DNA from 2 places in the Mesorhizobium sp. J428 genome. Region 2 is predicted to be linked to the other one. Evidence: predicted binding sites of a transcription regulator. Region 2 holds the regulator's gene; the other holds the start of a gene.
What was found. The regulator PhoB, encoded in region 2, activates phosphate uptake and scavenging genes when phosphate is short. The targets are predictions, from matches to a motif close to TGTCATNNANCTGTCAT.

Region 1: the regulator PhoB is predicted to act here: its motif matches at 9,453-9,469, upstream of LRS09_RS21500 (RNA degradosome polyphosphate kinase).

What each region holds. Positions count from the first base shown of each region.
Region 1 covers NZ_JAJOMX010000001.1:4,270,642-4,282,738, forward strand. Annotated here, with positions in the region: gene LRS09_RS21440 (hypothetical protein) at 30-599, opposite strand; tRNA gene LRS09_RS21445 (tRNA-Pro) at 669-745, opposite strand; gene LRS09_RS21450 (ETC complex I subunit) at 853-1,158, shown strand; tRNA gene LRS09_RS21455 (tRNA-Arg) at 1,175-1,251, shown strand; gene LRS09_RS21460 (cystathionine beta-lyase) at 1,423-2,592, opposite strand; partial or broken gene LRS09_RS21465 (amino acid ABC transporter substrate-binding protein) at 2,941-3,971, shown strand; gene LRS09_RS21470 (amino acid ABC transporter permease) at 4,036-5,226, shown strand; gene LRS09_RS21475 (amino acid ABC transporter permease) at 5,237-6,394, shown strand; gene LRS09_RS21480 (amino acid ABC transporter ATP-binding protein) at 6,405-7,208, shown strand; gene LRS09_RS21485 (TIGR02117 family protein) at 7,218-7,892, shown strand; gene LRS09_RS21490 (FAD-dependent monooxygenase) at 7,847-9,136, opposite strand; gene LRS09_RS21495 (zinc-finger domain-containing protein) at 9,147-9,392, opposite strand; gene LRS09_RS21500 (RNA degradosome polyphosphate kinase) at 9,545-11,755, shown strand; gene ppx (exopolyphosphatase) at 11,752-12,097, shown strand, end outside.
Region 2 covers NZ_JAJOMX010000001.1:1,812,118-1,824,214, forward strand. Annotated here, with positions in the region: gene LRS09_RS09040 (ROK family protein) at 59-1,297, shown strand; gene LRS09_RS09045 (CRTAC1 family protein) at 1,298-2,893, opposite strand; gene LRS09_RS09050 (vanadium-dependent haloperoxidase) at 2,898-4,220, opposite strand; gene phoB (phosphate regulon transcriptional regulator PhoB) at 4,306-4,995, opposite strand; gene phoU (phosphate signaling complex protein PhoU) at 5,009-5,713, opposite strand; gene pstB (phosphate ABC transporter ATP-binding protein PstB) at 5,743-6,558, opposite strand; gene pstA (phosphate ABC transporter permease PstA) at 6,573-8,165, opposite strand; gene pstC (phosphate ABC transporter permease subunit PstC) at 8,158-9,546, opposite strand; partial or broken gene LRS09_RS09080 (PstS family phosphate ABC transporter substrate-binding protein) at 9,658-10,663, opposite strand; gene LRS09_RS09085 (response regulator) at 10,818-12,097, opposite strand, start outside.

The sequences.
Region 1 (12,097 bases), 2.5 Mb from region 2:
GAGGGCGACGATCCACGCCGTCGCCAGCCCTAGAGCTCGGGTTCCGGCGGCGGAGACCCGTCTTCAGGTGGTGGCATCTCTTGGGGAGGAGGTGGCACGTTCTGCGCGGGATCGATCACCTGGCCGCCGAGCCCGGCGGCGCCTTGGCCGCCTTCGCCCGTCTCCATCCAGGTGACGCCTCCGTTCGGCTGCATCGAGTTCATGCTGGGGTCCAACGGCGCTGATCCTTCTGGACTGCGTTCGGAAAGTACGAGCTTCGCCGGCCTGCCACCTTCATAGACGATGAGAAAGCCGTTCGCGGGCAGGATGGCCGCCAGGACGTCGCCAAGGTCGCCGCGAAAGCGGCCGTTCACGAGCTGGTCGTCACCGACCTGGCCGGTAACCTTGAAGCCGAAGCGCTGCGCCATCGCCGCCATGACCTCGCCCCGCTGCACCTCGGAGATCGTGACAGTCATGGCCTTGGGGTCGCCATTGATCGCCATCTCGGCCGAGGCATTCCGGCTGCCTGCAAGGAGCAGCGCCGCTGCGGCAAGCAGAGCGGCGCACGCCGCGTGGGCTTTCCACCCAGGTTCAGCGATTTGGCTGTCGCGCGCAAACATATCTCGTTCCCGGCACGCGACAGCTCTGGACCCGACCTTTGTCAGCATGATGGCATGCCGCTCGGCGGCTGGTCGGAGTGGCAGGATTCGAACCTGCGACCCCCTGATCCCAAATCAGGTGCGCTACCAGGCTGCGCTACACTCCGGACGGCCACTCCCGTAGTCGATCGCGCCCGCGAGGGCAAGGGCATCTGCTCTTGACGGGACGACGGCTCTGCGCGATGCAGCAGCGTTACGTGACGACGAGGCGCTCATGTCTGCGAGAATCTACAGCCCCGCGAAAACCGCGATGCAATCCGGCAAGGCCAAGACCGGCTATTGGGTGCTGGACTTCGATCCTGAACAGCCGCGCAAGATCGACCCTTTGATGGGCTACACCACGTCCGGCGACATGAAGAGCCAGATCCGGCTGACTTTCGAGACGAAGGAAGAAGCGATCGCCTATGCCGAGAAGCACGGCATCGACTACCGCGTACAGGAACCGAAGGACGCCAAGCGCCGGCAGATTTCCTATTCCGACAATTTCCGCTATGACCGCAAGGTGCCGTGGACGCACTAACGCTCGCACATTGCCCGGTCCCGTAGCTCAGCTGGATAGAGCACCGGCCTTCTAAGCCGATGGTCGCAGGTTCGAATCCTGCCGGGATCGCCATTTCTCCAGCAGTTCGAAACGACGATGCCTCGGATGTACCGCAGGCGTTCCGCAAGTTCTGCGGCTTAGACGAATCTCTCTTTACCGGTTCGTTTCAGGATCGCGAAGATCCTAAGCTTTCTGATCAGGCCGGTGGCGGAAAGCAAGATTTCCGCCGATGTGTCGTGCCGCTCAGGCGGTCGCTGCCGCCGCGAGGCCGCGGGAAAGGTCGGCCTTGAGATCCTCGACGTCTTCGAGGCCGATTTGCAGGCGTATGACCGGGCCTTCGTAGGGGCCTTTGGCGATGATCCTGTCACCAAGGAAGACCGGAACGGCGAGGCTTTCGTAGCCGCCCCAAGAATAGCCGAGCCCAAAAACCTTCAGAGCGTCGAGGAAGGCATGCGCCTGCTTCTCGCCGCCGCCCGCGAGAACGACCGAGAAGATACCGCTCGAACCAGAGAAATCGCGCTTCCAGAGCGCATGGCCCGGAAAGCTCTCGAGCGCGGGGTGCAACACACGCGCGACGCCGTCCCGCCCCTCGAGCCACCGGGCGATCTCGAGCGCGCTGTGCTGGTGATGCGCAAGCCGGACGCCCATCGTGCGCAGGCCGCGTAGCACCTGGTAGACGTCGTCAGGGCCGGGGCAGCAACCAAGCGTGTTGAAGGCCTCCGAAAGCTTCGGCCAGCAAGCCGTGTTCGCCGACACGGTTCCGAGCAGCACGTCGGAATGGCCGGCGGGATATTTTGTGGCGGCGTGGATTGAGATGTCGACACCATGGTCTAGTGGGCGCAGATAGAGCGGGGTCGCCCAAGTGTTGTCCATCATCACGAGGGCACCGCCCGCATGCGCGGCCTTGGCTATGGCTGGGATGTCCTGGATCTCGAACGTGTTCGAGCCGGGGGATTCGGTGAAGACGACCTTTGTGTTCGGCCTCATAAGGGCCGAGAGACCGGCTCCAACCAGCGGGTCGTAATATTCAACCTCGACGCCGAGGCGCTTGAGCATCGTATCGGCGAAATGCCGGGTCGGCCGGTAGACGGAATCAGTGATGAGCACGTGGTCGCCGGCCGCGACAAAGCCCAGCAGCGGCACGGTCACCGCCGCGAGGCCTGACGGCACGACGATCGTGCCGGCGGAGCCTTCGAGCTGGTCGATTGCCGTCGCGAGCGCGTCCGTTGTCGGGGTGCCCCGGGTGCCGTAGGTGTATTTCTGGCCGCGTGTCGCCATCGTGCGGGCGTCTGGAAACAGGACCGTGGAAGCGTGGACCACCGGCGGGTTGACGAAACCGTGGAAGTCGCGCGGGTCGTTGCCGATATGCGCCAGCGTCGTGTTGACGCCGAATCCGTCGATCTTGCCTGCCATGTCCGTGTGGTTCCCGATGTGAAACCCGCTGCATATAAGCTGCGCATCGCGAGCGCAATTAGATGGCAATGTGGCGCGCGGACGATCAGGCGGCAGCGCGTAGCTGCGGAAAAGGCAGAAGTCTCAAGGCATCTTCGATGAAAAAGTCTTGCGGAACATGCGCTCTGTCATAGGAGACTTGACCTCGCTGGAATAATCGCCTTCGATAAACTCCGTGAACGGGAAGGTGCGGGAAACGGACAGAAAATGGCGTTTCCGAAAGCGTGGGGAACGCAGCGCATCCTATCCATGGGAAGGCGTACGGGGCGGCACAGCCCTGCACCTATAACAAACAAGGGGTTCAGCATGATGACTAGCAAGATTCTCCTGGGACTCGCCGGCGCGGCTGTCTTCGCGCTGTCGGCAGCCGGTGCATCCGCCGCCACGCTCGATGACGTGAAGGCCCGCGGTGTGCTGAAATGCGGCGTCAACACCGGCCTCGCCGGCTTTGCCGCGCCGAACGACAAGGGCGAGTATTCCGGCTTCGACGTCGACTACTGCAAGGCGATCGCCGCGGCGATCTTCAACGATACCTCTAAAGTCGAATATACCGGGACGAGCGCCAAGGACCGTTTCGAAGTGCTGGCGAACGGCACCGTCGACATACTGGTGCGCAACACCACCTGGACGCTGAGCCGCGACACCTCGCTGAAGTTCAACTTCGCGGGCGTCAACTACTATGACGGCCAGGGCTTCATGATCAACACGAAGAAGGTGCCAGGGGTGAACTCGGCGCTGCAGCTCTCGGGCGCCGCGGTCTGCGTGCAGACAGGCACGACGACGGAGCTGAACCTCGCCGACTACTTCCGCGCCAACAAGATGGAATACAATCCGGTCGTCTTCGAGAAGCTCGAAGAGGTCAACGCGGCGGCGATTCCGGCCGTTGCGACGTCTACACGACCGACCAGTCCGGCCTCTACGCGATCCGCCTGCAGCTGAGCGCCCCCGGCGACCACATGGTGCTGCCCGAGATCATCTCGAAGGAGCCGCTTGGCCCGCTGGTGCGCCAAGGCGACGACCAATGGTTCGACCTCGTGAAGTGGGTCTCGAACGCGCTGGTTATCGCGGAAGAGCTCGGCATCACCCAGGCAAACGTCGAGGAGATGAAGGGCTCTGACAATCCCGAAATCAAGCGCGTGCTGGGCATGGAAGCCAACGCCAAGTTCGGCGCCGATCTCGGCCTCGGTGAGGACTGGGTGGTCAACATCGTCAAGGGCGTGGGCAATTACGGCGAGATTTTCGAGAAGAACATCGGCACTGAGAGCCCGCTCAAGATCCAGCGCGGCCTGAACGCTCTCTGGTCGAAGGGCGGCCTCCAGTACGCACCGCCCATCCGCTGACCTTCTGGCAGGCAGACCGGGGACGGCATCCGCCGCCCCCGGAACGTCGCAACAGGAGGCCGGTATGGCGAACGAACAGGTATTGCGCAGCGATGGTGCGCCACGGGTACCGTTAATCTACAATCCCGTCGTCCGCGGGATAGCCTTCCAGATCCTCGCCTTCGTCGCGCTGTTCGCGCTGATCGTGTGGATCGTCAACAACACGCAGGAAAACCTGCGCCGCATCGGCCGCACCATCTCGTTCGATTTCCTCAACGAGCGCGCCGGTTTCGATATCGGTCAGTCGCTCATCGCCTATACGGCGGATTCGAGCTATTCGACCGCGCTTGTCGTTGGCTTCCTGAACACGATCCTCATCGCCCTGGTGGGCATAGTCACCGCGACGCTGGTCGGCTTTCTGATCGGCATCGGCCGCCTGTCGCGCAACTGGCTGATCCGCAGCCTGTGCACGGTCTATGTCGAGGTATTCCGCAACATACCGCCGCTGCTCGTCATCTTCTTCTGGTATCTCGGCGTTCTGGCAATCCTGCCGCAGCCGCGCGACGCGTTTAACCTGCCGTTCGGTGCGCTGCTTTCCAATCGCGGCCTCACCATCCCCACGGTCGTTTGGGGACAGGGGGCATGGCTTGTCGGTGTTGCCTTCCTGGTCGCGATCGCGATGTGTTTTTTCGTCGCCAACCGCGCGAAGGCGCGGCAGATGGCGACCGGCCAACGCTTCCCGGTATTCTGGACCTCTGTTGGACTGCTGATCGGTCTGCCGCTGATCGCGCTCGCCGCGGCAGGCTTTCCGATCTCCTTCGACGTGCCGGTGCAGGGTGCCTTTCAGGCACGCGGCGGCATGATGATCGGGCCGGAATTTCTCGCGCTCTATCTGTCGCTGTCGCTCTATACCGCTTCGTTCATCGCCGAGATCGTGCGTGCGGGCATCAAGGGTGTCGGACGCGGCCAGACGGAGGCGGCGCATGCGCTCGGCCTGCGGCCCGGCACAACGACCCGGCTCGTCGTCATCCCGCAGGCGATGCGCATCATCGTTCCGCCGCTGACCAGCCAGTATCTCAACCTGACGAAGAACTCGTCGCTGGCGATCGCCGTCGGCTATCCGGACCTCGTCTCGGTCGGCGGAACGATCCTGAACAAGAGCGGCAATTCGATCCAGATCGTGGCGATCTGGATGGTGGTCTATCTCACCATCAGCCTTGCCATGTCGTTCTTCATGAACTGGTTCAATGCCCGCGTGCGGCTGGTCGAGCGCTGAGGAGGCCGTCATGCAGGAAAACCAGATCGCCTATGTGCGTCAGGACATGGAACTGCCCCAGGCCGCTCCCGCCGGCCAGAAGGGCATCGTTCACTGGGCACGCACCAACCTGTTCGCCACGCCCAGCGACACCGTGCTGACGCTGATTGCGCTCGCGGTTCTCGCCTGGTTCATGCCACCAGTGATTCGCTGGCTGTTCATCGACGCCCAGTGGACGGGCGACAACCGGAGCTTCTGCGCCACGGTCTCGCAGGGCGGCATCCAGCCTGACGGCTGGTCGGGCGCCTGCTGGAACTTCGTGGTGAACAAGTTCGGGCAGTTCATGTTCAACACCTACCCGATCGACGAACGCTGGCGGCCGACCCTGTGCGCCGTGCTGCTGGTGGCGCTTTTGGTGCCGTTCCTGATGCCGCGCGCGCCCTACAAGACCGCCAACGCCATCGCCCTCTTCGTCGTGCTGCCGATCATCGGATACATCCTTTTGCCCGGCGGCTGGTTCGGCCTGCGCTACGTGCCGACCCGCGAATGGGGCGGGTTCATGGTAACGATCATCCTGTCCTATGTTGGCATCGTGGTGTCGCTGCCGGTGGGCGTGCTGCTCGCGCTCGGTCGACGGTCCACCCTGCCGGTCATCAAGGCATTTTGCGTCGTCTTTATCGAGGTGGTGCGCGGCGTCCCGCTGATCACGGTTCTGTTCATGGCCACGAAGATGCTGCCGCTCTTCATGCCGAACAACGCCAAGATCGACGACTTTCTGTGCGTGCTGATCGGCGTGGCGGTCTTCGCATCCGCCTACATGGCCGAGGTGATCCGCGGCGGCCTGCAGGCGATCCCGAAGGGCCAGTTCGAGGGCGCGGATTCGCTCGGGCTGTCCTATCCGCAGAAGATGCGGCTCATCATCCTGCCGCAGGCGCTGAAGCTGGTGATCCCGGGCATCGTCAACACCTTCATCGGCCTCTTCAAGGACACCAGCCTGGTCTACATCGTCAACATGTTCGACCTGTTGGGCGCGGTGCGCCGCAACTTCTCCGATGCAAACTGGATCACGCCGCAGACGCCGCTCACGGGCCTCATCTTTGCGGGCTTCGTGTTCTGGATCTTCTGCTTCGGCATGTCGCGCTATTCGATCTACATGGAACGCCGGCTCGACACCGGCTACAGAAGATAGGGGAACCACCATGGCCACCGAGAACGCCGTTTCGGCAGAAGAACTCGAGGTCGACCGCTCCAAGATGCAGGTCTCCTCGACGGAAGTCGCCGTCGAGATCGTCGGCATGCACAAGTGGTATGGCGACTTCCACGTGCTCAAGGACATCAACCTCAAGGTCATGCGCGGCGAGCGCATCGTCATCTGCGGTCCGTCCGGCTCAGGCAAGTCGACCCTCATCCGCTGCATCAACCGGCTGGAGGAGCACCAGAAGGGCAAGATCGTCGTCGACGGCAAGGAACTGACCAACGACCTGAAGAAGATCGACGAGGTCCGGCGCGAGGTCGGGATGGTGTTCCAGCACTTCAACCTGTTTCCACACCTGACCATCCTGGAGAACTGCACCCTGGCGCCTATCTGGGTCCGCAAAATCCCAAAAAAGCAGGCCGAGGAGACGGCCATGCATTTCCTGCGCCGCGTGAAGATCCCCGAGCAGGCGAACAAGTATCCGGGACAGTTGTCGGGCGGCCAGCAACAGCGCGTAGCAATCGCCCGTTCACTCTGTATGAACCCGCGCATCATGCTGTTTGATGAGCCGACCTCGGCGCTCGATCCGGAAATGATCAAGGAAGTGCTGGAGACGATGGTTGGCCTCGCCGAAGAAGGGATGACAATGCTGTGCGTGACCCACGAAATGGGCTTCGCGCGCAAGGTCGCCAACCGTGTGATCTTCATGGACCAGGGCCAGATCGTCGAGCAGAACACACCGGCCGAGTTCTTCGACCATCCGCGCCACGAGCGGACGAAGCTGTTCCTCAGCCAGATCCTGCATTGACGCAGACAGATGTGGCGACGCGTCTTCGTCGCTCTATTGGTGGTATTGATCGTTGCGCCGCTTGCCGGTGCAATGGTGCCGCGGCCGCTGCTGCCGCAGGCATCCGCCGGCAGCGATAATTCTCGCCGCATCCTTGTCCTCTCGAATCCGATCCATACGGACATCGCGCTGCCGACGCACCCGGACGTGCTGGAACGGCTCGGATTTCTCGGCTCTTCCGGACTTCCAATCTACGACCCGGCGGCTGAATGGCTTGTCGTTGGATGGGGCGGTCGATCCTTCTATCTCGAGACTCCGACCTGGTCCGACCTGAAGCCGCTTCCGGTGTTGCGCGCGCTGACGGCGGACAGTTCAGCAATGCACGTCGCAGTCGCCGGCGCGATAAATCAGACCGCTGACGGCGTACTGGCGATCGACCTCAGCGAAGCCGAGTTCGCCGCCATGCTGAGCGCCATGCTGGAAGGGTTCGCAAAGGACGCCAGCGGCGAGCCGATCCTGATCGCGGGGCGCTCCTATGGCCCGTTCGATCGCTTCTACGAGGGGGTGGGCGCGTTCAACGCGGTTGTCGGGTGCAATACATGGACAAGCGCAGTGTTAAGGAGGGCCGGGCTCAGGACCGGCTTCTGGAATCCGCTGCCTCAGAGTCTCGTCTGGTCGCTTCGCGCTTTCAACGAACTGCCTTGACCAGGTGGCGCCTCCACCAGCGCCTTGTCCGCGTCCCAACCATAGAGCCAGTCAAGGTCAGCGGCGAGCTTCGCGGCAGGCAGAAGGCCGAGCACGAGGTCGCGGCCGAAGCCGATTGGGCCGCCGGCATGCCAGGCGAAGGCGTTGAATGCGCCGCGTCGGGCAACCGCGGCGACGCGCGGGCGGCGGATTTCCTCGTAGCGTCGCAGCGCGGCACCGATGTGGTCGGGCTCATCGGCGACCGTCGCAGCAAGCACATAGGCATCCTCGATCGCGGCGGCGGCACCCTGGGCGGCAAAAGGCGTCATCGCATGCGCCGCGTCGCCGATCAGCACCGCGCCGCCGGGATTGACCCAGGGAGAGTTCGGATCGACCGTGTGGATCGGCCAGACCGTCCAGGATGCGATCGCTTCCAGGAAGGCTATGAGCGACCCGGCAGCGCCATGCAAAGCCTGCATGAGAGGGCGGCCGTCGCTCGACCGCGACCATGAGATGTCGGGGCTCGCGCCGCGGGTGAAGGCGGCGAGATTGATCGCACTGCCGCCGCGGACCGGATAGGCAATCAAATGCGCGCGCGGATGCAGGAAGGCGCTGACGCTGTCGCGCCGAAGGTGCTCCGCCAACATGGCGACAGCGTCGCCGTCGGCGCGGATCGTCGCGCGCCACGCGATCCTGCCCGAAAAGGCGCTTGCGCCGACACCGCCAACAAGGCGGCGCAGGCCAGACCAGACGCCATCCGCCGCGACGAGCAGAAGCGCATCGACCTCCCGCAGGCCGCCCGCCTGCTCGACGGCGACCGTGACGCCGCGCGCATGGATCGCGGTGTCGACGACGGTGGAGCCCGTGGCGATCTCGATGTCCGGCATGTGCGAAGCGACCGCGTGGAGCGCGGCGTGGAGATCGGCCCGGTGGAGCACGAGATAGGGACTTTTCCAGCGCGCCGTCGCCCTTTCGCCGAGCGGGACACGCGCGATCTCGCGCAGATCCGCCGCGCGACGCAAGATGACAGCTTCCGGCCGGATGGAGGCGCCGCGCAGCCGGTCCAGCACGCCGAAGCGGGAGAGGATGCGTGTGGCGTTCGGGGAAAGCTGCAGCCCGGCGCCGACCTCCTGCAACTCGGCGGCGCGCTCGAAAAGCCTTACCGAAAATCCCCTGGACGCGAAGGCGATCGCCGCAGTCAGGCCGGCGATGCCGCCGCCTGCGATGACGACCTGCCGCGAGCGCGGCGTCGCGCCGGGGGCCATTGCCGTGGGATCAGGCCGCGCGCGGCACGTAGAGGCAGCCGGCCGGGCTGGTCTCGGTCTCTTTCAGCGTCGGATCGAGCCGGTAGAGTGTCGAGCAGTAGGGGCAGACCTTTTCGATGTCGTCGCCCATGTCGAGAAAGACATGCGGATGATCGAAGGGAGGATTGGCGCCGACGCACATGAACTCGGTGACGCCGATTGCGATCGTCGGGTATCCGGCGTCATTCTGGAAATGAGGGATGCCGTGGCCAGCCATCGCGATCTCCGTTCGGTTATTGAAGCCTTTGGCGCAACTCTTTGCGCTTTGCAAGGCGCGTGCAATCAAAGTGTCGCAAATGCCTGTCAGGAAAGAACAAAGCCGTCTACTGTGTGGGCGGCGCTGGAGAGGCACGCGTCTAGGGCAGGATGATGAACGAGATCACCGCGGTTTCACACGAATTCACCATCGCGCCGGAGGTGGCCGCGGCGACGGATGCCGGAGATCCCGACCGCTACGTCAATCGCGAATTCTCCTGGCTCCAGTTCAATCGCCGCGTGCTGGAGGAATCGCAGAACACCAGCCACCCGCTGCTGGAGCGAGTGCGCTTCCTGTCGATCTCGGCCGCCAACCTGGACGAGTTCTTCATGGTGCGCGTGGCTGGTCTGGCGGGACAGGTCCGCGAGGGGATCACGACCAAGAGCGCGGACGGACGCACGCCCGAGCAGCAGCTCGAGCAGCTCCTGCGCGAGGTGAGCCGCCTGCAGCACGACCAGCAGGTGAGCCTCTCACTGCTCTTCGGCCTGCTCGAAAACGCCCGCATCGAGGTGGTCCGCGGCGAAAACCTCAACAAGGAAGAGCGCGCCTGGCTGGAAGCGCATTTCCTGGAGACGATCTTCCCGGTGCTGACGCCGCTGTCGATCGATCCGGCGCATCCGTTCCCGTTCATCCCGAATCTCGGCTTCTCCATCGCGCTGCAGTTGAAGCACAAGCGCGAGCCGGAGACGATGATCGCGCTCCTGCGCCTGCCGACGGCGCTGCGCCGCTTCATCCGACTGCCGGACCATCGCGACTGCGTCCGCTTCGTGCGGCTGGAGGACGCGGTGTCGATGTTCATCGGCCAGCTCTTCCCGGGCTACGAGGTGCAGGGGTCCGGCACGTTCCGCCTCATCCGCGATTCCGATATCGAGATCGAGGAAGAGGCCGAGGACCTCGTCCGCTTCTTCGAGAGCGCGCTGAAGCGGCGGCGCCGCGGTTCGGTGATCCGCATCGAGTTCGACCACGAGATGCCGGAGCCCCTGCGCGATTTCGTCTCGACGGAACTCGGCGTGCCGGCCAATCGAGTCTCGATCATCGATGGGCTGCTGGCGGTCAACCAGATCTCGGAGATCGTGTCCGTCGCCCGCGACGATTTGAAGTTCAAGCCGTACAATCCTCGCTTCCCCGAGCGTATCCGCGAACATGGCGGTGATTGCTTCGCAGCGATCCGCGAGAAGGACATCGTCGTCCACCATCCGCACGAGTCGTTCGACGTGGTGGTGCAGTTCCTGCGCCAGGCAGCGTTCGATCCTGAGGTCGTCGCGATCAAGCAGACGCTCTACCGCACCTCGAACGACAGCCCGATCGTGCGCGCGCTGATCGACGCCGCCGAGGCGGGCAAGTCGGTGACGGCGCTGGTGGAGCTCAAGGCGCGCTTCGACGAGGAGGCCAACATCCGCTGGGCGCGCGACCTGGAGCGCGCGGGCGTGCAGGTCGTGTTCGGCTTCATGGAGCTGAAGACCCATGCCAAGATGTCGCTTGTGGTGCGCCGCGAGGACAACAAGCTGCGCAGCTATGTGCATCTCGGCACGGGCAACTACCACCCGATCACGGCGCGTATCTACACCGACCTGTCCTATTTCACCGTCGATCCGGTGATCGCGCGCGACGTGGCGCAGCTTTTCAACTTCATCACCGGCTATGCCGAGCCCGCCGAAGAGATGACGATCGCGGTCTCGCCCTTCACGCTGCGCAAGCGCATCCTCAAGCACATCGCCGACGAGATCGCGCATGCCAAGGCGGGCCGTCCGGCGCAGATCTGGATGAAGATGAACTCGCTGGTCGACCCGCAGGTGATCGACGCGCTGTACGAGGCGAGCCAGGCAGGCGTCGACATCGACCTGATCGTGCGCGGCATCTGCTGCCTGCGCCCGCAGGTGCCGGGCCTGTCGGACAACATCCGCGCCAAATCGATCATCGGCCGCTTCCTGGAGCACAGCCGAATCTACTGTTTCGGCAATGGCAAGGGCCTGCCGTCCAACGAGGCGATCATCTATATCGGCTCGGCCGACATGATGCCGCGCAACCTCGACCGGCGCGTCGAGCTGATCGTGCCGCTGACCAACCAGACTGTGCATGAACAGGTGCTTGGCCAGATCATGCTCGGAAACATCATGGACAACCAGCAAAGTTTCGAAGTATTGGCTGACGGCACCTCCCGGCGGGTCTTGCTTGAGGAGGGCGAGGAACCCTTCAACGCGCAGGAATATTTCATGACGAATCCGAGCCTGTCCGGCCGAGGTGACGCCCTGAAATCGCACGCTCCGAAGCGGATCGCGCAGCACAAGCGTCGCTCGAAGACGAAAGTGTCCGCGCCCGCATGATAGGCGCTTCCCAGGGGCGGTTGCAGGACCGCCGCCCGGTGTCGATCATCGACATTGGTTCGAACTCAATCCGCCTCGTCATCTATGAGGGGATCGCGCGCTCGCCGACGGTCCTTTTCAATGAAAAGATGCTCGCCGGCCTCGGCCGGGGGATCGTGTCGACTGGACGCCTTGATCCGGACGCGATGCTGCGTGCGATGGAGGAGTTCCGCCGGTTCCGGGCACTCTCCGAGCAGGCTGGTGCCGAGCAGCTCTACGTCATAGCCACCGCGGCCGCGCGCGAGGCGGTCAACGGGCCCGAATTCATCGAGCGCGCCGAAGACATCCTCGGCGTCGACATCC
Region 2 (12,097 bases):
CGCGCGCCGAGAGGAGGTCGCCGACGAGGCCGGCACGGCGCAGGGGAGGATGGCGAACATGACGGTCGGAATCCGTCACGACGACCTGCGCCGCCGCAACCGCGCGATGGTGATCGGGGCGGTGCGCCGGGCCGGACAGCCGTCGCGGACCGAGATCGCCGCAACGACGGCGCTCAGCCCCTCGACCATCTCGGCCATCACCGCCGACCTCATCGCCGAGGGCATCCTCGTCGAGAGCCGCTCTGGCGATACGACCGCGGCGCGGCGGGGGCGGCCGCAGGTGGCGGTGCGGCTCAGCCCGGCGGCGGCGACCATCGTCACCATGGTCCTGTCGATGAACCAGCTGTCGGCGTCGCTGATCGACTATGCGGGGGAGACCGTGGCCGAGGAGAGGCGCAAGCTGCCGACCCTCGACCTGTCGCGCGAGGCGCTCGTCAGCGAGGTGGTCGGCATCCTGCGCGATCTCATCGGCCGAATGCCGCAAGGGCGGCGGCCGATCCTGCGCATCGTGTTCGCCATCCAGGGCATCACCGATTCCGGCGAGCGCAAGCTGTTGTGGTCGCCGATCACGCCGCATGCCGACATCGATTTCGCCTCCATCCTGGAGAAGGAATTCGGCATACCGGTCACGGTCGAGAACGACTGCAACATGATCGCGGTCGGCCTGCGCTGGCGCAATCCCGAACGCTACGCGCGCGATTTCATCGCCGTGCTTCTGTCGCACGGCATCGGCATGGGCATGGTGCTGCGCGGTGAGCTGTTCACAGGCACGCAGTCGTCCGGCGGCGAGTTCGGCCACATGATCCATCGGCCGGACGGGGCGCTGTGCCGCTGCGGCCGGCGCGGCTGCATCGAGGCCTATGCCGGCAACTACGCGATCTGGCGCAGCGCCAGGGGTCTGCCGGAGACCGAGGCCGTGGCCCGGGACGTGACCGATGACGATATCCGCGCATTGGCCGAGGTTGCGCGAAGGCAGCCCGGTCCCGAGCGCGAGGCGTTCCGCGTCGCCGGCGAGGCGATCGGCTTCGGCCTCGGCAGCCTGTTCGCCCTGATCGACCCCGCGCCCGTGGCGATCGTCGGCCACGGGGCGACCGCCTTCGACCTTATGGAGAAACCGATGCTGAACGCGATCGCGCGCACCGCCGGCGGCGTGCATTCGGGCGCCATCTCCTTCGACACTGAGCCGGACGAGATGCCGCTGATCCGCGAGGGATGCGCCATGCGGGCGCTGACCTTCATCGACCAGGAAGTCTTCTCGCCCGGCCAGGCGCCAGCCGCGGGCCGGAACGTCGCCTGATCAGCCGGCGGGACGCCATTTGCGCGGCGGCTGCCCGCGAATGAGGTCGTAGAAGCCGTTCGCCTCCACTGCCTGCCAGTCGCCCTCGCTTCCGTCGGGCCACAGCACGCGCACCTCGGCCTTCGCCTCGCCGCCGAGGCCGAAATGGATCCAGCCGAGCTGGCCGCCTGCATGGCCGCCGCCGACGGTGATCTCACGGCGGAGGGTGCGCGCACCGCAGCGCACCTCCACCCAGGCGCCGATCGCGCCGACATTGGGCGGCGGCTGGCCCAGCGCGAACGCCGCCCAGTTGCCCGCCACGCCGCCATTGCGCCACAGCCGCGCCTTGCTGTTGCGGTTGACGACGACGAGATCGACCTGGCCGTCGAGGTTGAAATCGGCAAGCGCTGCTCCCCTGCCCGTATCGAAGCTCGCGATGCCCGCGGCCTCGCCCGCCTCCTCGAAGGTGCCGTCGGGCTTCTGAAGGAGAAGATTATCCGGATCCTTCATCGCGAAATCGGGCATCTCCGAGACGTTCCCCTTGGCGACGAAGAGATCGGCGAGACCGTCATTGTTCACGTCCTCGAACTGGGCGTGCCAGGCGGTCGACGGCTTCACCTCGCCGCCCGTATAGGGCCGGTGCGCCGTGACGCCCTTCGCGAAGGCGATGTCGGCGAAACTCGCCTTCGGAGCGCCGCCCTCGGGCCTGGGGGCGAGCGTCTGGAGCTTGTTGTCGGCCATGGAGGTGAGGAAGTATTCGGGGTAGCCGTCGCCGTCGAGGTCGGTGCTGGCGATGCCCATGCCCCAGATCTTGAGCGGCTTCCAGCCGTCGGCCGGGCCATAGAGCGCGGGCGGCTGGCCGGGATCGATCCGCCACATCTGCTCTTGCCCGCCCTTGTAGTATTCGCGGTCGTTGGAGACGCGCAGCGACGGCGCGCCCGACCGGTTCCAGTCGGTGAAGAGCATGGACAGGGCGCAGTAGCTGGGCTTGAGCGGCAGGGGCGGAGCGAACCTGCGTTCCTCGCCCGCCGGGCGGTGCAGCCAGTTGTCGGTGCAGGAGCCCCAAGGGAACGCGTCCTGCGTCCGGTCGATGTAGTTGCCGACGGCAATGGTGGGGAACCGCGCGCCCTTCTCCCACGTCGCGGCCAGCGCCGTCGACCAGGCGTCGCCGCCGTCGAAGCCGAAGGCCTCGTTGGCGCGCTCGAAGCGGCAGGCTCCCAGTCCTCTCATCACCACGTTCTCGCCGACCCGCAGGAGGACGAGGTCCCGATTGCCGTCGCCGTCGATGTCGAGCGGATAGGCGCCCGACACCATGTCGAGTTCCAGGCTGCTCTCCTGCGCAGCGAAGGAGAGCGGGCCGCCGACCGTGCCCGTGTTGCGGTAGAACGTCGCCGGCGCGGCTCCGCCTGCGAGCAGCATGTCCGGCATCCGGTCGCCGTTGCAGTCGAATACGGCCGCGCCGCCGCCGACCATGAACTCCCACTCGCCGGTGAAGACGTGGTCGATCCCGGCCGAAGCCGTCTCGTCGGTGAATGTCGGGACGGCGCTTTCGAACGCCTCCGACGCGGCAGGGCCGATGGCAAGGAGCGCGGCCAGCAGGGCGGGGATCAGGCGCATGGCGTCAGTTCCTCGTCCTGAGCGCGTTGGCATAGGCGCCGACGCAGCGCCCCTGGTCGAGCCCGCGCTCGATCGCCGAGCGGAAGTGGATCCCGCCATAGAGCCGCGAGATGCCGGCCTCTTCCGCCGCCGCCCAGAAGCTCGCGAAGCGGCGCGCCGGAAGGCCGTCATCGGAATGCGTGCCGTCCTCGAAAGCATAGGCCGGCCCGAACATGTCGGTCAGCACCGTCGCGGCCGCCCCGGACTGGGTCGAATGCCCGCTCGGATATTCCGGAAAGGGCGGCGTGTTGAGGATCGCCTCCCACTTCGGATCGATGACGCGACGGATATAGGTGAGCGGGCGGACGAGGTCGTATTCGAACTTGGAATGCCAGCAGCCGATGAAGGCATCCGCCAGCGTGACGCCCAGCCGCACCAGCGTCTCGGCGCTGGTGACGAGATCGGCGTCCTCCTTCTCCAGGATGCCGATCGCAATGGAAATCCAGTGGCCGGGCGGCGTGGGCGACAGCATCGGATCGTCGGACCAGAAGCGCGCGATCGCCCGCTGCTCGTCGGTGAGGCCGTTGACCGTGTCCCGCACCTCGCTGGCCTCGATGTAGAACTGCGAGCCGGGTGCCTCGCTGTAGGCCGGCGGCGGCGGCAGCCCGCAGGATGCGCCGTCCGGCATGGCGAAGGTGCGCGTCCTGCCCCAGTCGGGCAGGAGCGGAAACTGCTGCTGGCGGACGAGGTTGGTCGGCACCCAGTGCGCCGGTCCCTCGGTCAGCTTGTAGTCCAGCGGAAAGCCCATGTTCTCGATCGTTGCGCCGCCGTCCGTCGCCGCCCAGGCGAGGATGTGGCGCGCCACCGCGCGGCCATAGTCCTCGCTGCGGCGCACGACCTCCTCCGGCACGCCGAGCGCGGCGTCGGCGGCCGCCTTCCTCGCCATCGCGGCCATCGCGCGCTGGCCCGTCGGGCCGGTATTCTCGAACAGCGCCGCCGCGGCATGCGCCATCGCCGCCTGCACGACGACGGCGCCGTCGTAGGACTGTCCGGCCTCGCGCGGCGGGACCGGCGTCAGCTCGTTCAACTGGCCTGCGAGCGAATGCAGCCCGTCGGAGCCGGTCGCAAGCGCCTCGAAGGCGGTCACGCCGAGATAGGCGAAGGCGCGGCTTGCGACAGGCGGCGAATAGGTCGCCGTATGGCGGACGAGCTCCAGCACGAGGCGGTGCCAGACGAGCAGCGCGTGACGCGAGCGTGCCGGCTCGGAGACGGGTTGCTGCGCGGCGGCAATGGTCGCGCCGCAAAGCAGGACCGCCACAACGACCCACAATGTCCGCACGATGCGCATGCGCAGCCCTCCCTTGCCTCCGTCGGGCGAGAGAAGCACGCACACGGCCGTCGCGGCAAGCGGCCGGAGAGATCGGCTGCTTCGCCTAATCCTCGCGGATGGCGTAGCCCGAGCCGCGGATGGTGCGGATGACGTCGGTCTGGCGGCCGTTGTTGACCGCCTTGCGCAGGCGGCCGACATGGACGTCGACGGTGCGCTCGTCGATGTAGTTGGTGTCACCCCAGACATTGTCGAGCAGCTGGCCGCGCGTGTAGACGCGGCCGGGATGCTGCATCAGGAACTCCAGCAGCCGGAACTCGGTCGGCCCGAGGCGGATCTCGTTTTTCTTGCGGTAGACGCGGTGGGATTCGCGGTCGAGCACGATGTCGCCAACCTTGAGCACGCTGGACAGCACCTCGGGCTTGGCCCGGCGCAACAGCGCCCTCACCCGCGCCATGAACTCCGGCGTCGAGAACGGCTTGACCAGATAGTCGTCGGCGCCGGTCGACAGGCCGCGCACGCGGTCGCTCTCCTCGCCGCGCGCAGTCAGCATGATGATGGGCAGACGCTCGGTCTCGGAGCGCATCCTGAGCCGCCGGCAGAGCTCGATGCCGGAGACGGCGGGCACCATCCAGTCGAGCACCAGGAGATCGGGCACGTTTTCCTGCAGCCTGAGCTCCGCCTCGTCGCCACGAGTGACGATCTCGACCTGGTAGCCTTCCGCCTCGAGGTTGTAGCGCAGGAGGACGCCGAGCGGCTCCTCGTCCTCCACGACCATGATCTTCGGGGCAATCATTCCGTTCTGTTCCTCAGGCGGCGGACATTGCCGCCGTCTCGTCCACCTTCGGACGGTTGGCCGGCAGAAGCGTTCCCGTCATGACGTAATACGCGTTCTCCGCGATGTTGGTCACATGGTCGCCGATGCGCTCGAGGTTCTTGGCGCAGAACAGGAGATGGGTGCAGGCCGTGATGTTGCGCGGATCCTCCATCATATACGTCAGGAGTTCGCGGAAGACGGCGGTATACTGGATGTCGATCTTCTCGTCGTCGGCCCGCAGCGTCTTCAGCGCCTCGGTGTCGCGGGCCACGTAGTGGCTGATCACCTTCTCGACCTGCTCGAGAACCAGCGAGGCCATCGTGTCGATCGAATGCGACAGGTTGCGCGGGGTCGAGGTCTGCCCGACGGCGCCGACGCGCTTGGCGATGTTCTTGGCCAGGTCGCCCACCCGTTCGAGATCGGCCGCCATGCGGATCGCGCCGACCACGGCGCGCAGGTCCTGCGCCATCGGCTGGCGCTTGGCGATCAGCGTGACGGAGGAGTCGTCCAGCTCGCGCTGCTTGGCGTCCATGATCGCGTCGTCCGAGACGACGCGCTGCGCCAGCGCATTGTCGGACGTCAGAAGCGCCCGGGTGGAGCCCGAGACCATCGATCCCGCCAGACCCCCCATGTCGCGGATCAGCCGGTCGATGTGCTCGAGTTCCTCGTCGAAGGAGGTGACGGTATGCTCGCCCATTGTTCTGTCCTCGTGGCTCGATCGTGCCGTCAGCCGAAGCGGCCGGTGATGTAGTCCTGGGTGCGCTTGTCGTCGGGGCTGGTGAACATCTTGTCCGTCGCCCCTTCCTCGACCAGATAACCGAGGTGGAACATCGCCGTGCGCTGCGACACGCGGGCCGCCTGCTGCATGGAGTGGGTCACGATCACGATCGTGTAGTTCTGCCTCAGTTCGTCGATCAGCTCCTCGACCTTTGCAGTCGCGATCGGGTCGAGCGCCGAGCAGGGCTCGTCCATCAGGATCACCTCCGGAGACACGGCGATGGCGCGCGCGATGCACAGGCGCTGCTGCTGGCCGCCGGACAGGCCGGTGCCCGGCTCGTGCAGGCGGTCCTTCACCTCGTTCCAGAGCGCCGCCTTCTTCAGGCTCGACTCCACGACGGTGTCGAGCTCGGCCTTGGACTTCGTCAGCCCGTGGATGCGCGGGCCGTAGGCGACGTTTTCGTAGATCGACTTCGGGAACGGGTTCGGCTTCTGGAACACCATGCCGACGCGTGCGCGCAGTTCCACGACGTCGATCTTGGGATCGTAGATGTCCTCGCCGTCCAGCGTGATCTCGCCGCCGACGCGGGCGATGTCGATCGTGTCGTTCATCCGGTTCAGGCAGCGCAGGAAGGTCGACTTGCCGCAGCCCGAAGGACCGATCAGCGCCGTCACCTGCTTCTCGCGCACGTCGAGGTCGACCCCGAACAGCGCCTGTTTCTCGCCATAGTGGACGGTGACCTGCTTGCCACGCATCTTTACGACAGGTTGTTGCGTCATCGGATTCAGCTTCTGTTCGATCGCGGCTTCGTTGAATACGTTCATCTCTTTCTACTCCATCACCAGCGACGTTCGAAGCGCTTGCGCAGGATCACGGCGATTGCGTTCATGAGGATCAGGAACCCGAGAAGGACCATGATCGCCGCCGACGTCTTCTGCTGGAACGCGGGCTCGGGGAAATCGGCCCACATGAAGATCTGGACCGGAAGAATGGTGGCCGGCTCGGTGAAGCCGCCCGGAATGTCGACGATGAACGCGACCATGCCGATCATCAGCAGCGGCGCGGTCTCGCCGAGCGCATGTGCCATGCCGAGGATCGTGCCGGTCATGATACCGGGCATCGCCAGCGGCAGAACGTGGTGGAAGACCATCTGGACCTTGGACGCGCCGATTCCCAGCGCCGCTTCCCGGATCGACGGCGGAACCGCTCGCAGGGAGGCGCGTCCCGCGATGATGATGATCGGCAAGGTCATCAGGGCAAGGACGAGACCGCCGACGACGGGCGCGGATCGCGGCATGCCGAAGAAATTGAGAAACACCGCCAGGCCGAGCAGACCGAAGACGATCGACGGCACCGCCGCGAGATTGTTGATGTTGACCTCGATCAGGCTCGTGAACCGGTTCTTCGGCGCGAATTCCTCGAGATAGATGGCCGCGGCCACGCCGATCGGAAACGCCACTGCGATCGTGACGATCAAGGTCAGGAACGAGCCGACGACCGCGCCCCACACGCCGGCGAGCTCCGCCTCGCGGCTGGCGCCCGACGTGAAGAAAATCGTGTTCCAGGTGTTGGTGACCGCCCCGTCGGCCTTCAGACGGTCGAGCCACACGATTTCCCTGTCGGTGATCTTGCGGCTGGCCTCCGGCGTCGTGATGGTGCGCAGCACAGCGGGCGATGCGGTCGACACGGCAGCGTCGAGTGCTTCGTAGACGATGCCCTTGGCTGTGCCCGGGCCGACTTCTGTCAGCTTGACCGTTCCGCCGCCGGCGTCCAGCAGGAGCGACGCGGCACCGCTGGTCAGACGCAGGACACCGCCCTCGGCTTCGATGGCGCCCGCCCCACGGGCAAGACGCGTGATCGTGTCGTCGGCGAAGGTCACTGCGACGTCGCCGCTCGTGCCGGACACAGTCACGCCGGGCAGCTGTTGCGGAGCGGCGCTCTCGGCGAGAAGCCCCTTTAGATAGAGATCCGCGAAGTCGTCGAGAGGCACCTGGACATCGACCGTCTTGCCGGCAAGCGAGGGATCTTTCTCGACCTGCTGACGAAGGATGACCCCAGCTCCGGTGGAGACGATGCCGCGCAGAAGGCGGCGCTCCTGGCGGCCGGTCACGTCCGGAAACTTGGCGGCGAGCGCTTCGTTGACGGGGCCGGCATAGTCAAATCCCGTACGCGCCGCGGGATCGGCCGGAACCGCCGAGAGATCGATTGGCAGCGTAAGATAGTTCATGCGAAACGCCGGGAGCCCCTGCGTCACGATCGTCGAGATAAGAAGCAGCAGGAAGAATGCTGCCAGGGCCACGGCGCCCGCACCCAGCCATTTGAAGCGCAGTTCCGCACCGTAGCGTGATTTCAGTCGAGCCTTGGCGGCGTCATCCGTGTGGATGCTCGGCGCGCCGCGTGGCGAAAGCGGAGTGGCGACGATATCAGTCATACTGTTCCCGATACTTCTTGACCACGCGAAGGGCGATGACGTTGAGAGCAAGGGTCGCGCAGAACAGCACGAGTCCGAGTGCAAACGCCGCGCGGGTTTTGGCGCTGTCGAATTCCTGGTCGCCGACCAGAAGGGTTGCGATCTGGACCGTTATCGTGGTCACCGCCTCGAGCGGATTGATGGTCAGGTTGGCAGCCAGTCCGGCCGCCATGACGACGATCATGGTTTCGCCGATGGCCCGGCTGACGGCAAGCAGCATCGCCGAGACGATGCCCGGAAGCGCCGCCGGCAGGACGACTTTGCGGATGGTTTCCGATTTCGTGGCGCCCAGCCCCGCCGATCCGTCGCGCAGCGACTGCGGCACGGCGTTGATGACGTCGTCGGAAAGAGACGAAACGAAGGGAATGATCATGATTCCCATCACCACGCCCGCCGCGAGCGCGGATTCCGACGCCACGCTGAGGCCGACCGACTGGCCGAGATCGCGGAAGAATGGAGCGACTGTCAGCGCCGCAAAGAAGCCGTAGACCACCGTCGGAATGCCCGCGAGGATCTCCAGGACCGGCTTTGCCACGGCGCGAATGCTCCTGGTCGCATAGTCGGACAGATAGATCGCCGACATCAGACCGACGGGCGCGGCCACCAGCATCGCGATGAAGGTGATCAGCAGCGTCCCAACGAACAGCGGAACGGCACCGAAAATGTCCTCGTTGACCTCGCCGGCCGCCGTTCCCGCACCCGTGAAGGCGCTCTGGGGCGACCAATGCAGCCCAAACAGGAATTTGAAGAACGGAATCTCGCCGAAGAACAGCAGCGACTCGAAGATGAGCGAAAGCACGATGCCGATCGTCGTCAGCACCGCGACGACCGAGCAGGCTATGAGAAACACCCGCACGACCCGCTCGACCACGTGCCGCGCCCGGAACCGGGCGGAGATGTTCCGATAGGAATAGAGAAAGCCACCGACGGCGAGCAGGGCACAGACGATCCCGATGATCGTGAGGCTGGTGTTGTGAAGCGACCGATACGTCGCAGCGGCAGCCTCTTTGGTCGAATCGGTGAACCCGACCAGGCCGCCGAACGCGATCGCCTTTGCGTCGCGAATAAACGCCTCGATCTGCGGGATGCCTTGCCCGGCGAGTTCCGCGGCAAAGCGCGACTTGATGATCGAGGTCTCGATGCCGGGCGACGCCAGCCCCCAGGCGATCAGGGCGAGGAGCGCCGGCAGTACCGCAAACAGGGCGACATAGCTTCCATGCTGGGACGGCAGGGAATGCAGCTTGTGCACTTCGCCACCGACGACTGAGATCGCTCTGGAGCGGCCGGCGAAGTAACCCGCGGCACCAACAGCGGCGAGCAGAACCAGAATATAGAAGACCATGAATCCGTGCCCCGAGAAACTATGGCGCTAGGCGACGCTCGGCGTCGCGGCCGGGCCATGCGGCAGGGAAACGGCCCGGGCGATTGCGCGCCCGGGCCGGATATTATCCTATCAGGAGCCGAACGGCTTCAGCGCCTTCGCCTCTTCGGCGACCTTGGCGCGATCCGCATCCGGAAGCGGGATCAGACCCTTGTCGGCGAGATAACCTTCCGGGCCCCAGGCCGCGTCATTGGTGTATTCCGCGATGAACTCGGCCATGCCGGGGATGACGCCGACATGCTCCTTCTTCGCGTAGATGAAGAGCGAGCGCGACACGCCGTAGTCGCCCGAGGCGATGTTCTCGAAGGTCGGCTCGACGCCGTCCACCTTGTGACCCTGCAGCTTGTCGGCGTTCTGGTCGAGGAAGGAGAAGCCGAAGATGCCGAACGCCTTGGTGTTGGCTTCGAGCTTCTGGACGATCAGGTTGTCGTTCTCGCCAGCTTCGATAAAGGCGCCATCTTCGCGGATCTCGCCGCAGCCCTTTTCATTCGCGGCCTTGACCTCTTCCTGGCAGGCAGCGTCCATGACGAGCTCGACGAAGGCGTCACGGGGTACCGGATGTCGGCGGCGGGCCGAGCACTTCGATCTTCTGCGCCGGCAGAGAGGCGTCGATGTCGGACCAGTTCACGTAGGGGTTCGCGACGACCTTGCCGTCGACCGCGACGTTCTTGGCGAGCGCCTTGAAGATCTGCTCCTTGGTCAGGTCGACCATTGTGCCGGCCTTGGAGTTGGCGAGCACGATGCCGTCGAAGCCGACCTTGATCTCGACCGGGGTAACGCCGGCGGCCTTGCAGGTCTCGAGTTCCTTTTCCTTCATGGCGCGCGAGGCGTTGGTAAAGTCGGGGGTGTTCTCGCCGACGCCGGCGCAGAACAGCTTCATGCCGCCGCCCGTGCCGGTCGATTCGACCACCGGCGTCTTGAACTGACCGCCCTGGCCCAACTTCTCGGCCACCGCGGTGGTGAACGGAAACACGGTCGACGAGCCGACGATCTGGATCTGGTCGCGCGCCGCGGCGACACCCATTGAAGCGGCGAGGGCGAGCGATGCCGCCGAAGCCGCTAGGAGAAATTTCTTCATTTTGCCTACTCCCGTTCGGAATTCGGATGGAATTCTGTCGACGCCCTGAAGGCGACACCGGTGGCATTAACGGCGCTGTGTTACAGTTGGATGACAGTTTTGTGTCCGGAATAATTCCCTTCCCGGACCGCCCCGCGCGAGGCGAGAGGCGGCATCAGCCGGCGACGGTACGCGAGGCCCTGTCGTCCATCCAGAGCTCGACCTTGGCAAGCAGCGCGTTCGGGCTGATCGGCTTGGAGAGATAGTCGTCCATTCCCGCTTCCAGGCAGCGTTCGCGGTCACCCTTGAGCGCATGCGCCGTGACGCCGACGATCGGGACGCGCCCGCCGCCGCCGGCCTCGCGCTCGCGGATCGCGGCCGTGGCCTCCAGCCCGTTCATCATCGGCATCGAGATGTCCATCAGGATCATCCGTGGCTGCAGCGCCTCGAACGCCTCGAGCGCGCGCCGGCCGTTGTCGACGATCTCGAACGTATGGCCGGTCTCGCCCAGGATCTGCGTGAACACCAGCTGGTTCACCTCATTGTCCTCGGCGACCAGGATGTCGACCCGGTGCCGCCCTTCCGCGCGGGCGGGAACCGGCTTCGGAACCTGCGGCTCCAGCCTCGATACGGCTGGCCTTTCGACCGGCGCCGCTGCGAGGACCGGCGGCGCGCGATGGCGCTGTATCGTGGTCACCAGCGCGTCGAGCAGCACCGACGAGCGGGCCGGCTTGATCAGGTGGGCATCGATATCCAGGTCGCGGTAGCTCTTGTTCGACAGCGACTGGTCCACCGAGGTCAGCAGGATCAGCGGCGTGTCCGCGAGCGCGGGATTGGCGCGCACCGCCCTCGCCACGTCGGCCCCCGTCATTCCCGGCATCTGGTAGTCCAGGATCACGCAATCGACCTTGAGCCCGAGCCGCGAGGTGGTGTCGAGCACCAGCAGGCCTTCCGGCCCGCTCTGCGCCGCGCAGGCGTCGAACGCCCAGGACCGCATTTGCTCCATCAGGATGGCGCGGTTGACCGGATTGTCGTCGACCACCAGGATGCGCGCCCCCGTCACGTCGAGCGGCGCAACGCGGCGCGGCTTCTGGTCGGCGGCCACTGGAAGCTCCAGGCTGACCGTGAAGGTCGATCCCTCGCCCTCGGCGCTCCGCACCTCAACGCTGCCGTTCATCATCTCGACCAGCCTCGACGTGATCGCGAGGCCGAGGCCCGTGCCCTCGTGGCGGCGGGTCGAGGAGCCGTCCACCTGGCTGAATTTCTCGAAGACCAGCTTGAGCTTGTCGGCCGGGATGCCGATGCCCGTGTCGGTGACCGCAATGGTGAGCCGGGTCACGGACCCGTCCATCTCGCCGTTGACGTCGACCAGCACATGGCCCGAATCCGTGAACTTGACGGCGTTGCCGAGCAGGTTGGTGATGATCTGGCGGATGCGGCCGACATCGCCGACGA